Regions from separate parts of the Ensifer sp. Root127 genome, predicted to be linked through region 1. Evidence: riboswitches for the same ligand, from Rfam matches in the RefSeq annotation. Region 1 holds a riboswitch; the other holds the start of a gene.
The links. A riboswitch is a leader RNA that binds a small molecule or an ion and turns the genes downstream of it on or off. The one in region 1 is predicted to bind thiamine pyrophosphate.
Positions count from the first base shown of each region.

Region 2: another riboswitch for thiamine pyrophosphate. It lies ahead of thiC (phosphomethylpyrimidine synthase ThiC); the one in region 1 lies ahead of thiB (thiamine ABC transporter substrate binding subunit).

Region 1 covers NZ_LMDX01000052.1:249,911-257,056, reverse strand. The annotation lists gene thiP (thiamine/thiamine pyrophosphate ABC transporter permease ThiP) at 1-805, opposite strand, end outside; gene thiB (thiamine ABC transporter substrate binding subunit) at 837-1,865, opposite strand; TPP riboswitch at 1,915-2,032, opposite strand; partial or broken gene ASD03_RS33735 (GNAT family N-acetyltransferase) at 2,167-2,650, shown strand; gene ASD03_RS33730 (thiamine diphosphokinase) at 2,737-3,387, shown strand; gene ASD03_RS33725 (ABC-F family ATP-binding cassette domain-containing protein) at 3,391-5,217, shown strand; gene ASD03_RS33720 (MarR family transcriptional regulator) at 5,295-5,774, shown strand; gene ASD03_RS33715 (multidrug effflux MFS transporter) at 5,771-7,009, shown strand; gene ASD03_RS33710 (argininosuccinate synthase) at 7,076-7,146, opposite strand, start outside.
Region 2 covers NZ_LMDX01000054.1:324,190-331,335, forward strand. The annotation lists gene ASD03_RS36675 (dicarboxylate/amino acid:cation symporter) at 1-87, opposite strand, end outside; gene ASD03_RS36680 (sensor histidine kinase) at 318-2,186, shown strand; gene ASD03_RS36685 (sigma-54 dependent transcriptional regulator) at 2,190-3,551, shown strand; TPP riboswitch at 3,729-3,860, shown strand; gene thiC (phosphomethylpyrimidine synthase ThiC) at 3,955-5,778, shown strand; gene ASD03_RS36695 (Zn-dependent hydrolase) at 6,042-7,146, opposite strand, start outside.

The sequences.
Region 1 (7,146 bases):
TGGAGATTTTGCCCGCGGTTGCGCTTTGTGCAGGTTCGGTCGCGACACGCGTTAGAGCCAGGAGCAGGGCTCCGGTCATGACGATCTGTAGGGCGGACAGGGCGATCGCCCGCGGCGGGTCGAAATCGAAGCGCAGCGCCTGGTAGATCGCGACCTCGATGGTGCTGGCGGCAGGCCCGCCGCCGAGCGTCAGCACCAGCGTGAAGCTGGTGGCGCAGAGCATGAAGACGAGGCCGGCAGCACCTGGCAGCAATCCCCGAAGGACCGGCCACTCGACAAAGCGGAAGAGTGCGGCTGGCGGCATGCCGAGATTGGCGGCGGTTCTCCAGTATTCCGAAGGGATGCGCTCGAGCCCGGCGAGAAAGAGACGTGCGATAAGCGGCATGTTGAAGAAGACGTGGGCGAGCAGGATGCCGAAAAGGCCGTAGATGCTGATCGGCTGCTGCAGCCCGAGGCCGGCGAGGGCGGTGTTGAGCGCGCCCTGCCGGCCCCAGATCTCGATCAGCCCGAGCGCGCCGACAAGCACGGGCAGGCCGAGCGGCAGGGCCATCACCCGCAGAACCCAGACGCGGCCGGGAAAGCTCGGCCGGCGCGCAAGCGCCCGTGCGATCGGGATGGCAAGAACAACGGAAAGCAGCGTCGAAAGGCTCGCCTGCAGCAAGGTGAAGCGCGTTACCCGCCAGATATAGGCATCGAACAGCACGCTGTTGCCGAAGTCACCGCTCTGGAGCAAAAGGGCTGCAATCGCCAGGCCGACAAACAGCAGGATACCGCCGAGACTTAAAGTCCCGGCGGTCATCGTGATGCGATTTTCGGCAGGCGCGAACAAATGCGCCTCAGTTCTTGCTAATGGCGGCCAGCCATTCGTCGATCCAGGCCTTGCGGTTCGCCGCCACCTCTTCCGACGGCAGCAGGAAAGTCTTCTCCGGATTGACCAGCTTGCTAAAAGCCTCCGGCAGCGGCTCCTTGGTCGCCGCGACCGGCATCATCCAGTTGGTCGTCGGAATGATCGACTGGAACTCCGGGCCGGTCATGAAGGCGAGAAACTGCTTGGCAAGCTCCGGCTCCTTGGCGCTCTTGGTCATGCCGGCAACTTCGATCTGGATGTAGTGACCTTCCGAGAATTCGGCCGCCTGGTAGCGGTCGGTGTTTTCCGCCACCATGTGGTAGGCGGGCGACGTGGTGTAGGAAAGCACCATCGGCGCTTCGCCCTTGGTGAAGAGGCCATAGGCTTCCGACCAGCCCGGCGTTACGGTCAGTACCCTGTCCTTGAGCTTGGCCCAGGCGGCGCCGGCTTCGTCGCCATAGACGGCCTTGACCCAGAGAAGCAGACCGAGGCCCGGCGTCGAGGTGCGCGGATCCTCGATGACGATCTTCTGAGAGGCGTCGCCTTCGACCAGTTCCTTCAGGCTCTTCGGCGGCGTCTTCAAGGTCTGGGTGTCGTAGACGACGGCGAAATGGCCGTAGTCATAGGGAAGGAAGGTGTCGTCGGTGAAGTCGCCGGGTACCTTGACGTTGGCAGGCTCGATGCCGTGCGGCGCGAAGAAGCCGGTGGCCTTGGCCTCGGCGACGAGGTTTGTATCGAGGCCGAGCACGATGTCGGCCTTGGAGGCCGCGCCTTCGAGCTTGAGGCGGGTCAGAAGCTCGACGCCATCGGCGACGCCGACATAGGTGACCTTGCATTCGCAGGTCTTCTCGAAAGCTTCGGCGACCTTGGCACCCGGCCCCCATTCGGTGATGAAGCTTTCATAGGTGTAGACGGTCAGCGTCTTGTCGGCAGCAACGGCATTGGCCGCGAAGACAAGTCCTGCCGTCGCGGCAAGCGCTAGCCGGCTAAGAACCTTGAGTTGCGATGAATTGGACATGGCAGGCACCTCTCCCTAAAAATGATGTTGCATGGGAAAAGGGCGTATCGATCCGATCGCGTCTAATCCCTCCGCCGGTATGAGCCGGATCAGGTTCCGCGGGTTGGCGTTCAACGCCTCTCAGCCTTCGGCCGCCATGCGGTCGGAAGGCACCCCGTTAGAGCGGGTAGAGATTTACCGCCGAGCCGGTTTGATGGCAAGCGAAGTTTGAGGACGGCAAAAGCGCCCGCCCCGCATTTTCGCGCCGCGGCGCATGGGGTAAAATCGTCGGCAGAGTTTGCAGACGCCGAAGGAGCCTGCGATGACTGACATGCTCGTTCGCCTTTATGCACTGCCGGCACAAGCGAGATCACCGCTTGCTGACGGTATCGGCATTCACCGCGCAATGGCACCCGAACGAAGCTTGTTGTTCCCTGGATCGAGCAGACATTTGGCTCCGGCTGGGCGGGCGAGGCGGAGGCGGCCTTCAGATCGACGCCGACGTGCATGCACATCGCGGTGTTCGAGGACCGGATCGTCGGCTTTGCCTGCCACGATGTCACAGCGCTCGGTTTCTTCGGGCCGACGGGCGTCGACGAGGCCATGCGCGGACGGGGATCGGCGAGGCGCTCTTGCGCGTGAGCCTGACGGCGATGCGTGACGCAGGCTACGGTTACGCCATCATCGGCGGCGTCGGCCCGGCCGAATTCTACCGACGCACGGTCGGCGCCATCGAGATCCCCGATTCCAACCCCGGGATCTATGCGGAGATGCTGTTTCCCGATACCTTGCCCGAAGATCACTGACAACGAGGACGCAAAATCGCCGGATCGCGCCCTTGTTCGGTTTTCTTGCTTTTCCTTGCCCGTGCCTTTGCGCTATGGGCTTTGCCATGGCCCGATCCACCTTCACCATTCTGCTCGGCGGTGCACTGACCCCGACCGATCGCCTTGCGCGCCAGCTCGCAGGCAGCCGCTTCGTTGCGGCCGATGGCGGCATGCGGCATGCGCGGGTGCTATCCGTGACCCCCGACGTCTGGGTGGGCGATTTCGATTCGACCGAGGAGGCGCTGCTCGCGGAATTTGCCGATGTCCCGCGCGAGCCCTATCCCGCCGCCAAGGCTGCGACCGATGGCGAAATCGCTGTCGAGGCGGCGCTGTCGCGTGGCGCCGAAGCCTTGATCTTTGCCGGCGCGCTCGGAGGATCACGCAGCGACCATGCCTTCCTGCACCTGCTTCAGGCTGCTTCGCTGGCCGAACGTGGGTTGCCGGTGTTCATGACCTCGGGTGAGGAGGAGGCCTATCCGCTGCTTGCAGGCGAGATCGAAATCGATCTGCCGAAGGGCAGCCTATTCTCGATCCTCGGACTGACCGATCTCATCGGGCTTACGATCGTCAACGCGCGTTATCCGCTCACCGATTTCACGTTGCCGTTCGGGTCTTCGCGCACCGTTTCCAATGTCGCGGAGGGTCCCCTTCGCATTTCCCTCGACACCGGCCGGGCGATCGTTCTCGCCCGCCCCTATGACCTTTCCGGAGCCTGAGCCTTGGCGCCTCCCATTCTGAAACTCGACGATATCTTCCTGACCTTCGGTGGCACGCCGCTTCTGGCCGGCGCCAACCTGCAGGTGGAGCCGGGGGATCGCATCTGCCTTGTCGGGCGCAACGGTTCCGGCAAATCGACGCTGATGAAGATCGCCGCCGGTCTTGCCGAAGCGCAATCGGGCGAGGTCTTCCGCCATCCGTCCTCGACCGTTCGCTACCTGCCCCAGGCACCGGATTTCGAAGGCTACGACACGGTGCAGGCCTATGCCGAGTCGGGCCTTGGCCCAAGCGACGACCCGTATCGCGTCGCTTACCTACTGCAGCACCTGGGTCTGACCGGCGAAGAAGACCCGGCACGCCTTTCCGGCGGCGAGGCGCGCCGCGCAGCGCTTGCCCGGGTGATGGCGCCGGAGCCGGATATCCTGCTGCTCGACGAGCCGACCAACCATCTCGATCTGCCGACGATCGAATGGCTCGAAGACGAGCTGACCCGCAGCCGTTCGGCCCTGGTGCTGATCTCGCACGACCGGCGCTTCCTCGAAAAGGTCTCGAACGCGACGGTCTGGCTCGATCGCGGCCAATCCCGCCGGCTCGACCGCGGCTTCGGCCATTTCGAGGCCTGGCGCGACGAGGTGCTGGAGGCGGAAGAGCTGGAGCAGCACAAGCTCGGCAAGGCGATCGAGCGCGAGGAGCATTGGCTGCGCTACGGCGTTACCGCCCGGCGCAAGCGCAACATGCGTCGTCTCGGCGAATTGCAGGACATGCGCTCGCGCCATCGCGGCCACAAGGGGCCGCAGGGCTCCGTTCAGGCGGCGGCTTCCGACGCCAAGGAATCGGGCAAGCTGGTGATCGAGGCGGAGAAGATCACCAAGGCTTACGGCGAGCGGACGATCGTTGCGCCGTTTTCCATTCGCGTGCACCGTGGCGACCGGATCGGCCTTGTCGGCCCGAACGGTGCCGGCAAGACGACGCTTTTGAAGATGCTGACCGGGCAGATCGAGCCGGATACCGGCACGGTGAAACTCGGCACCAATCTTGAGATGGCGACGCTCGACCAGAAGCGCGAGGATCTCAACCTCGACGATACGCTGGCCCACTACCTGACCGACGGCCGGGGCGAGAGCCTGATTGTCAACGGCGAGCAGCGCCATGTCACCGGCTACATGAAGGACTTCCTGTTCCAGCCGGAGCAGGCGCGCACCCCGATCCGCGAACTGTCGGGCGGTGAGCGCGCCCGGCTGATGCTGGCACGCATTCTCGCCCGCGCCACCAACCTGCTGATCCTCGACGAGCCGACCAACGATCTCGACATCGAGACGCTGGACTTGCTTCAGGAGGTCGTCGCCGGCTTTGCCGGAACCGTCATCCTCGTCAGCCACGACCGCGACTTCCTCGACCGCACCGTGAGCTCGACCATCGCGCCGGCCAATCCCGAAGCGCCTGACGGCCGCTGGATCGAATATGCCGGCGGCTACACCGACATGATGGCGCAGCGCAAGGGCGCGATCGAAGAGCGGCGCAAGACGGAGAAGGCGGAAAAGGCCAAGGTGGCCGATGCCGCTGCCCCCGCAGCCGAGGCACCGAAGGCCAAGGGCAAGCTCTCCTACAAGCAGAAGTTTGCACTCGAAAACCTGCCGAAGGAAATCGCCAAGGCGGAGGCGGAGGCAGCCAAGCGCGAGGAGCGGATGGCCGACCCCAACCTCTTTGCCAAGGACCCGAATACGTTTGCGAAACTGGCGAAGGAGCTGGAAAAGCTTCGCGGCGATCTCGCCCGCATGGAAGAGGAATGGCTGGAACTGGAGATGCTGCGCGAGGAGCTCGAGGGCTGAGCCTCGCCGCTCCCGCGTTGAAAGTTGGCAAGGGGTATGATAAGGAAAACTTATTATATCTCTCGTGAACGATCCTGATGCCGACAAAACTCGAATCCGAAACCATCGGCATGTTGCTGACCGATGTCTCCCGCCTTCTGCGTGGCGCTTTTGACCGCAAGGTCAACGCCATGGATCTCGGCATCACGCCCGGTGAAGCGCGCACGCTGATCCAGGTGGCGCTGACCGAGGGCATCAAGCAGGCGGAAATCGCCACGCGCATGGGCATCGAGCCGATGACGCTGTCGGCCTATCTCGACCGGCTGGAGGCGATGGAGCTGGTTGCCCGTCTGCCCGACCCGGCCGACCGCCGCGCCAAGAACGTCGTCATCACCGACAAGGCCGATCCGCTGCTCGCCGAGCTGATGGCGGGGCTGCGCGAGATGATGAATGCCTATACGGAAGGGCTCGACGAGGCGACGCGCGACATGCTCTGCGCCAACCTGCGTATCCTGCGCGAAAATTTGCGCGGCCTCGATCCGTGCGTCGCCGGCAAGGAGAAGGGTGCAAAGCCATGACGCGCCGCATGAGCGAACGGCGCACCAGCATCATCGGCGCCTTCCTTGTCGCGCTCGGCCCCGTTTCCATGGCGCTCTATACACCGGCAATGCCCGAACTGGTCCGCGCCTTCTCCTCCAGCGAGGCGGCGATCAAGATGACGCTGTCGCTCTACTTCGCAGGCTTCGCCTTCGCACAGCTGGTTTCGGGCACGCTCTCCGACGTCATCGGCCGCCGGCGCACGACGCTGATCTTCATGACCATCTACCTCGCCGGCAGCCTGATGGCAGCCTTTGCCCCATCGGTCGCGGTCCTGCTCGCCGGGCGCCTGGTGCAGGGCATCGGCGCCTCCGTCGGCATGACGGTTGCGCGCGCCATCGTGCGCGACCAGTTCACCGGCCTTCAGGCGGCGCGGATCATGAACATGATCGGCATGATGCTGGCCATCGGGCCGGCGGTGTCGCCGACGCTCGGCGGCCTGGCGCTTGGCCTCTTCGGCTGGCAGTCTATCTTCTTCCTGATGGTCGGCTTTGCGCTGATGGCCTGCGTTTGCGTGCAGTTCTTCATGGCCGAAACCGCGACGCCCGATCCGGCCAAGGGCCATCTGCGGCCGATCCTTGCCGCCTATCGCGAGCTTCTGACAGATACCCGCTTCGTCTCCTCGACCCTGGTGATTGCCGGCGCCGTCGGCGCGCTCTACGCCCAAGCGACGATGCTGCCCTTCGTCCTGATCGGCACGGTCGGGCTGACGCCGACCGAATTCGGCGTCGGCATGCTGATGCAATCCGGTTTCTTCTTCTCGGGCACGGTCACGGTGCGGCTGTTAATGCGGCGGTTCACGCCGCAGGCGCTGGTGCCGGTCGGTCTTTGTTTCATCGCGCTCGGCAGTGTGGCGCTCGCCTACACCATGCACGCGCTCGAACCGAGCTTCCTGGCGGTGATGGCGCCGGTCGGCGTCTACGCCTTCGGCATCGCCTTCGTCATGCCCTACATGATGACGGCGGCCATGGCGCCTTTCCCGCATATCGCCGGTACGGCGTCGGCGATGATGGGCTTCATCCAGATGGGCGCCGGCCTTCTCGGCGGCGCCTTGGCGGCCGTTGTCGGCGTGCCGGTGCTGGCGCTCGGCACGATCATTCCGAGCTTCGGCCTTCTCTGCGTGTTCAGCTATCTCTGGTATCGCCGCACCGTTCGCCTGACGCCATTGGCGGCGCCAGTCGATGGCACGCAGCCCCTGCCGGAAGCGGCTGAATAAGACGAAACGAAAAAGCCTCCGCGACCCGGGTCGCGGAGGCTTTTTCTTGTCAGGTGCTTGCCGCTTTTAACGGTTGCGTGCAGCCAGCGTGCGCAGGCGCAGCGCATTCAGCTTGATGAAGCCGGCAGCATCCTTCT
Region 2 (7,146 bases), on a different contig from region 1:
TGCGGCGATGGCCGCCAGAACCTGGACATAGAGATGACGATAGAAAGGTGTCTTGCCGCGCGGTTCCGCGGATTGGTCGATAATCATGATATCCTCCACTTAGGCCCAGTCCGGCGTCATGCCGGGCCTCCCAGGCCCTATTTCCGAAGCGCGACAGCTCGGGCTGTCATGAGGATGTCATTTGCAATGGGCGTGCCAGATCGCAGCACAGCTGATCAGGCCATTGAAATATCGCCATTTTTTCGAGAATCTTGGATCACGCACACGAATATTTGAGCGGATATCCGCACAGATCATCTGGAAACTTGCGCGGAATAATGCACAATTCCGCCATGTCCATGCCCGCGCCCAGCCCTATCAATCCAGAGGATCTCGACCGGCACATGCGCCGCGCCTGGCTGATTTTTGCCGCGCTAGCGTTAGTGCTGCTGGCAGCGGGGCTTTTTTTCGCCGGCGAATATGGGCGAAACAAGGCGCTTGAAACCGTCGACATCCAGAGCCGCATCGATGCCAATCTCAAGGCCTCGCTGCTGAGGGCAGTGCTGGAGCGGCAGCGCGCGCTGCCTCTGGTACTGGCAGACGACGTAGAGGTGAAGACGGCGCTTGAGAAGGGTGGCGACCAGCCGTTGCAGCGGCTCAATCAAAAGCTCGAGGCGCTGGCCGCCAATACGGATGCGGCGGTGATCTACGCGATTGGCCTCGACGGCGTGGCGGTGGCTGCCAGCAACTGGCGCGAGCCAACCAGCTTCGTCGGCAATGACTACGCTTTCCGCGAATATTTCCGGCTGGCGATGCGCGATGGCAAAGCCGAGCATTTCGCCATGGGCACCGTCAGCAAGCGGCCAGGCCTCTACATATCAAGACGTGTCGACGGGCCTGACGGCCCGATTGGCGTCGTGGTCGCCAAGCTCGAATTCGGCGGGGTCGAGGCCGATTGGCTCGCCTCCGGCAAGCCGGTCTATGTCACCGACCGGCGCGGCATCGTGCTGATCACCAGCTTCCCGTCCTGGCGCTTTATGACGACCCGTACCATTCCCGGGGATCGCCTCGCCGCCATCCGCGACAGCCTGCAGTTCGGCGATGCCTCCCTGCTGCCGCTGCCGTTCCGCCGGATCGAGCCAACGAGCAATGGATCGAGCGTGCTGACAGCGCTTCTGCCCGGCAGCAGCGAGCGGCAGTACCTCAGGGTCGAGACCATGGTTCCCTCGACCAGCTGGCGGCTGGAGCAATTGGCACCGCTAGACGCAGCCCTTGGCGCCGCGAGCCGCGAGGCAAGGCTGCTGGCCCTTGCCGTTATCGTGCCGCTGCTGGCGCTTGCCGCATTCCTTCTTCGCCGGCGCCAGGCTTTGACGCAGGTCGCGGCCAACGAACGCGCCGCGCGCGATGAGTTGGAACGCCGAGTGGCCGAGCGCACACAGGACCTAAGCCTCGCCCGAGATCACCTCGAAACCGAGATCTCCGACCACAGGCGCACGGGCGAGAGGCTGCAGGCGGTGCAGCAGGAACTGGTCCAGGCCAACCGCCTGGCAATCCTCGGACAGGTGGCGGCGGGCGTTGCCCACGAGATCAATCAGCCGGTCGCAACCATCCGCGCCTATGCCGACAATGCGCGCACCTTCCTCGACCGCGGCCAAAAAGAAACCGCCGTCGAAAATCTCGAAAGCATCGCTGCGCTGACCGAGCGGGTCGGCACCATCACCGACGAACTGCGCAGCTTTGCGCGCAAGGGCCGTTTCGTCGCCGAACCGACGGCGATGCGGGAGGTGATCGAAGGCGCTCGAATGCTGCTGCGCAGCCGCTTTGCCGGCCGCATGGACGCGATCGTCATCGACCTGCCTGATAACGGCCTCAGCGTGCTCGGCAATCGCATCCGCTTGGAACAGGTGCTGATCAACCTGTTGCAGAATGCCCTGGAAGCCCTCGGTGATCGGGCAGACGCTGAGATCCGTGTGCGGTGCGAGTTAGGCCCCTCCGAAACAGTTTCGCTTGTTGTCGCCGACAATGGTCCGGGCATTCGGCCCGATATCCTCGAAGACCTTTTCACCCCGTTCAACACCTCCAAGGATGAAGGCCTCGGTCTCGGCCTTGCCATCTCCAAGGAGATTGTCGCTGACTATGGCGGCGACATCGAGGTCAAGACCGGCCCAGAAGGCACCGTCTTCACCGTGCGTTTGAAGAGGGCCTGAGCGATGCAGCAATCCGTATGCCTCGTCGACGACGACAGCGAACTCAGGCGGGCGATGAAGCAGACGCTGGAGCTTGCCGGCCTCGCGGTCTCCGCCTTTCCCGGCGCGGCGGAAGCGCTCGCAATCCTCAACCCGGATTTTGACGGCATCGTCGTCAGCGATATCCGCATGCCCGGGATCGACGGCCTCACGCTGTTTCGCCGGATCGCCGACTTCGACCCCGACCTGCCCGTCATTCTGGTCACCGGCCACGGCGATATCCCGATGGCCGTTCAGGCCATTAAGGACGGCGTCTATGATTTCATCCCGAAACCCTTTGCCGCCGACCGTCTGGTGCAGAGCGCACGCCGCGCCTTGGAAAAACGCCGGCTGGTGATGGAAAACCGCGCGCTGAAACGCGCAGCCGAAGTCGCCGGTGAGAGCCTGCCGCTGATTGGCCAGACACCGGTCATGGAACGGCTGCGCCAGACCTTGCGGCATATCGCCGACACCGACGTGGATGTGCTTGTTGCCGGCGAAACCGGCAGCGGCAAGGAGGTGGTGGCGACGCTGCTGCACAATTGGAGCCGGCGCCGCAACGGCAACTTCGTGGCGCTGAACTGCGGCGCACTGCCGGAAACGGTAATCGAGAGCGAGCTTTTCGGCCACGAGCCCGGCGCCTTCACCGGTGCCCTGAAGAAGCGCGTCGGCCGTATCGAGCATGCGAGCGGCGGCACGCTTTTCCTCGACGAGATCGAGGCGATGCCGCCGGCAACGCAGGTCAAGATGCTGCGAGTGCTTGAAGCCCGTGAGATCACGCCGCTTGGCACCAATATCGTGCGCCCCGTCGATATCCGGGTCATCGCCGCGGCCAAGATCGACCTCGGCGACCCGGCCCAGCGGGGCGATTTTCGCGAGGATCTCTATTTCCGGCTGAACGTCGTCACCCTGTCGATCCCGCCGCTGCGCGAACGCCGGGACGATATCCCCCTTCTCTTCTCGCATTTCCTGACGCGGGCAGCCGAGCGTTTCAAGCGCGACGTGCCGACGCTTTCGCCGGCCGTCAGCCACTATCTGATGTCTCATTCCTGGCCGGGCAATGTGCGCGAGCTCTCGCACTTCGCTGAGCGCGTCGCCCTTGGCGTCGAAGGTTCGCTCGGCCAACCGATTGCCGCGGCGCCGACCAGTGCCGGCCTGCCCGAGCGGATCGAGCGCTACGAGGCGGAAATTCTGAAAGAAGCGCTGCGGGCGCAGCACGGCGACGTCAAGGCGACGATCGAAGCGCTCGGCATTCCGCGCAAGACCTTCTATGACAAGCTGCAGCGGCACGGCATCAACCGTGCGGATTATGCCGATCGCCGGGGATCAGAGAAGTCCGGCCGCTAGCGCATTTCCAGGAAAAGTGCGGAGCGGTTTTCCGTCAGGAAATGCGCAAAAACCAAAAGAACGAGCGTGCCCGCGGCTTCGTCTCATCCGGAAACGCTCTACCGGGCAATCAACAGGCCTGACACGCAACCTTCGGATTAACGCTTGACTGCGCATCCGGATCGATGGCTATCTCTAGGCATTCACCAGGGGGGTCCCGTCAAGGGGCTGAGATACTGCTGGGCGGATCGGCTTTGCCGACCGAGGCGCAGTGACCCGTTGAACCTGATCCAGTTCATACTGGCGTAGGGACGGTGCAGACATTGACGCCACGATTCCGTCATTCGCGCGGAATTTCAGGCGAACATGTCTTTTCCTTCCGGCTTCAGAACTGGGTCTCCAACCGCAAACTTGGAGCCTCATCATGAATATTGCCACCAAACCCGCAGAACTCTCGGTCACAAAAGGCCCGCTTCCCGCCTCGAAAAAGGTCTACAAGCCAGGCACGATCCATCCCGACATCCGCGTTCCCATGCGCGAAATCACCCTGCACCCGACGTCGGGCGAGCCGCCGGTCACCGTCTACGACGCCTCCGGTCCCTACACCGTAGAAGATGCCAACATCCGCATCGAGGACGGTTTGCCACGACCGCGCCGCAACTGGATCATCGCTCGCGGTGATGTCGAAGCCTATGACGGACGCGACGTGCGGCCGGAAGACAACGGCTTTGCCTCCGGCGACCGGCTGACGCCGACCTTTCCCTTCCGCCACGCGCCCTTGCGCGCGACCGGGCGGCGCGCGGTGACGCAGCTTGCCTATGCGCGGGCCGGCATCATCACGCCCGAGATGGAGTTCGTCGCCATCCGCGAGAACCTTGGCCGCGACGCTGCACGCGTCACGCTACGCGACGGCGAAAGCTTTGGTGCCCATATCCCCGATCACGTCACCCCCGAATTCGTCCGCCAGGAGATCGCCAGCGGTCGCGCCGTGCTTCCGGCCAACATCAACCACCCGGAGTCCGAGCCGATGATCATCGGCCGGAATTTCCTGGTGAAGATCAATGCCAATATCGGCAACTCCGCCGTCACTTCGTCGATGGCCGAGGAAGTGGAGAAGATGGTCTGGGCGACCCGCTGGGGCGCAGACACGGTCATGGACCTGTCGACCGGCCGCAACATTCACAACATCCGCGAATGGATCATCCGCAACTCGCCCGTGCCGATCGGCACCGTGCCGCTCTACCAGGCGCTGGAAAAGGTCAACGGCATCGCCGAGGATCTGAGCTGGGAGGTCTATCGCGATACGCTGATCGAGCAGGCGGAACAGGGGGTCGACTACTTCACCATCCATGCCGGTGTCCGGCTGCACTATATCCCGCTGACGGTCGACCGGGTCACCGGCATCGTCTCGCGCGGCGGCTCGATCATGGCGAAGTGGTGCCTGCACCACCACAAGGAGAGCTTTCTCTACGAGCACTTCGAAGAGATCTGCGACATCTGCCGCGCCTATGACGTCTCGTTTTCGCTCGGCGACGGCCTGCGCCCGGGCTCGATCGCCGATGCCAATGACGCGGCGCAATTTGCCGAACTGGAAACGCTGGGCGAGCTGACGAAGATCGCCTGGGCGAAAGACTGCCAGGTGATGATCGAGGGCCCCGGCCACGTGCCGATGCACAAGATCAAGGAAAACATGGACAAGCAGCTCGCTGTCTGTGGCGAGGCACCGTTCTATACGCTTGGGCCGCTGACGACCGACATCGCCCCCGGCTACGACCACATCACCTCCGGCATTGGTGCTGCGATGATCGGCTGGTTCGGCACGGCCATGCTCTGCTATGTGACACCGAAGGAACATCTGGGGCTTCCCGACCGCAACGACGTCAAGGTGGGCGTCATCACCTACAAGATCGCGGCCCATGCCGCCGATCTCGCCAAGGGGCACCCGGCGGCCCGCACGCGCGACGACGCCCTGTCGCGCGCCCGCTTCGAGTTCCGCTGGGAGGACCAGTTCAACCTGTCGCTCGATCCGGAAACCGCCCGCTCCTTCCACGACGAAACCTTGCCGAAGGAGGCGCACAAGGTCGCGCATTTTTGCTCCATGTGCGGGCCGAAGTTCTGCTCGATGCGGATCTCGCACGACATCCGCGCCGAGGCGCAGAAGGAAGGTTTTCAAGCGATGGCGGCCAAGTATCGTGAGGGTGGCGACCTCTATATGCCGGTCGACAGCGAGGCAGACGTACGGGGATAACGACCACGCCAGAAGGGGCGGCAACCCCGCCCCTTCTGGCGCCCGGCGGGCTCCGGCGCTCTTTACGCAATGGCCCATCTCTTCGTCATGCTCGGGCTCGACCCGAGCATGACATTGGAGGCAGCCGGCCTGTTGATACGAGGCTGACACAGAGGTGCCGGCTGGATGCTCGGGTCAAGCCCGAGCATGACGGTGAGAGGAATTGTTGCCGCATCAGCATCTTGATCGCTCCAAGGAGGTCGCACCCGGCCCCTTCCGGCGCCCTAAGGGCTGCCTGCAAGCAGAGCGCCGACATCGCGCAGAACATTGGCACCGGCGACGAGGTCTGCCGGATCCGTGTGTTCGCGCGGATTGTGGCTGATCCCGTCGTGGCTCGGCACGAAGATCATCGCAGCCGGCGCGATGCGGGCGATCATCTGGGCGTCGTGGCCGGCGCCGGAGGTCATCCGCCGGCTCTTCAGCCCACGGGCCTTCGCGGAAACTTCAATCGCCGCGACGACCGCACTGTCGAAACTGACGGGCTCGAACCGGGCGAGACGCTCGACTGAGACGGTCACATGCTCTTCCTGCTCAAGCCGGTCGAGAAAGCCGGAAAGCGCGCTTTCAAGCGCCCTCAGGCGATCCTCGTCCGGGTCGGGCAGGTCGATGGTAAAGACCGCGCGCGAGGGGATGACGTTGATCGCGTCCGGCTCGAAGCGCATGGTTCCGATCGTCGCAACGCTCGGCGCGTTTGATCGCGCGATGTGCTCGCGCAGGAACAGGCCGACGCGCGCGGCAGCAAGGCCCGCATCGGAGCGCATCGCCATCGGCGTGGTACCGGCATGATTGGCAACGCCCTCTATGGTCACGCGCTGCCAGGAAATCCCTTGCAGATTTTCGACGGCGCCGATCGTGGTCGCTTCGCGCTCAAGCACCGGCCCCTGCTCGATGTGCAATTCAACATAGGCATGAGGTTTCAGAAAGCCGGGCTCCGCGGTGCCGGCGTAACCTATGCACGCGAGTTCCGCTCCGAGCGTCGTGCCATCGGTTCCGACCGTCGCAAGCGCGGCTTCGACCGCAAGGCCGCCCACATGAACAAGCGACCCCAGCATATCGGGCGCGTAGCGCACCCCCTCCTCGTTGGTAAAGGCCGCGACGACGATCGGGCGGACAGGCGCGAATCCCTGCTCCTTCAGTGTCTCGATGACTTCGAGGGCGGCAAGCACGCCGTAGCAGCCATCGTAGATGCCGGCATTGATGACCGTGTCGATATGGGAGCCGAGCATTAACGGCGATTGCCCGGCGTTATCCTGGCTTTGCCAGACGCCGAAGATATTGCCGATGCGGTCGACGGCGATCTCCAGCCCCGCGGCCTGCAGCCAAGCGACT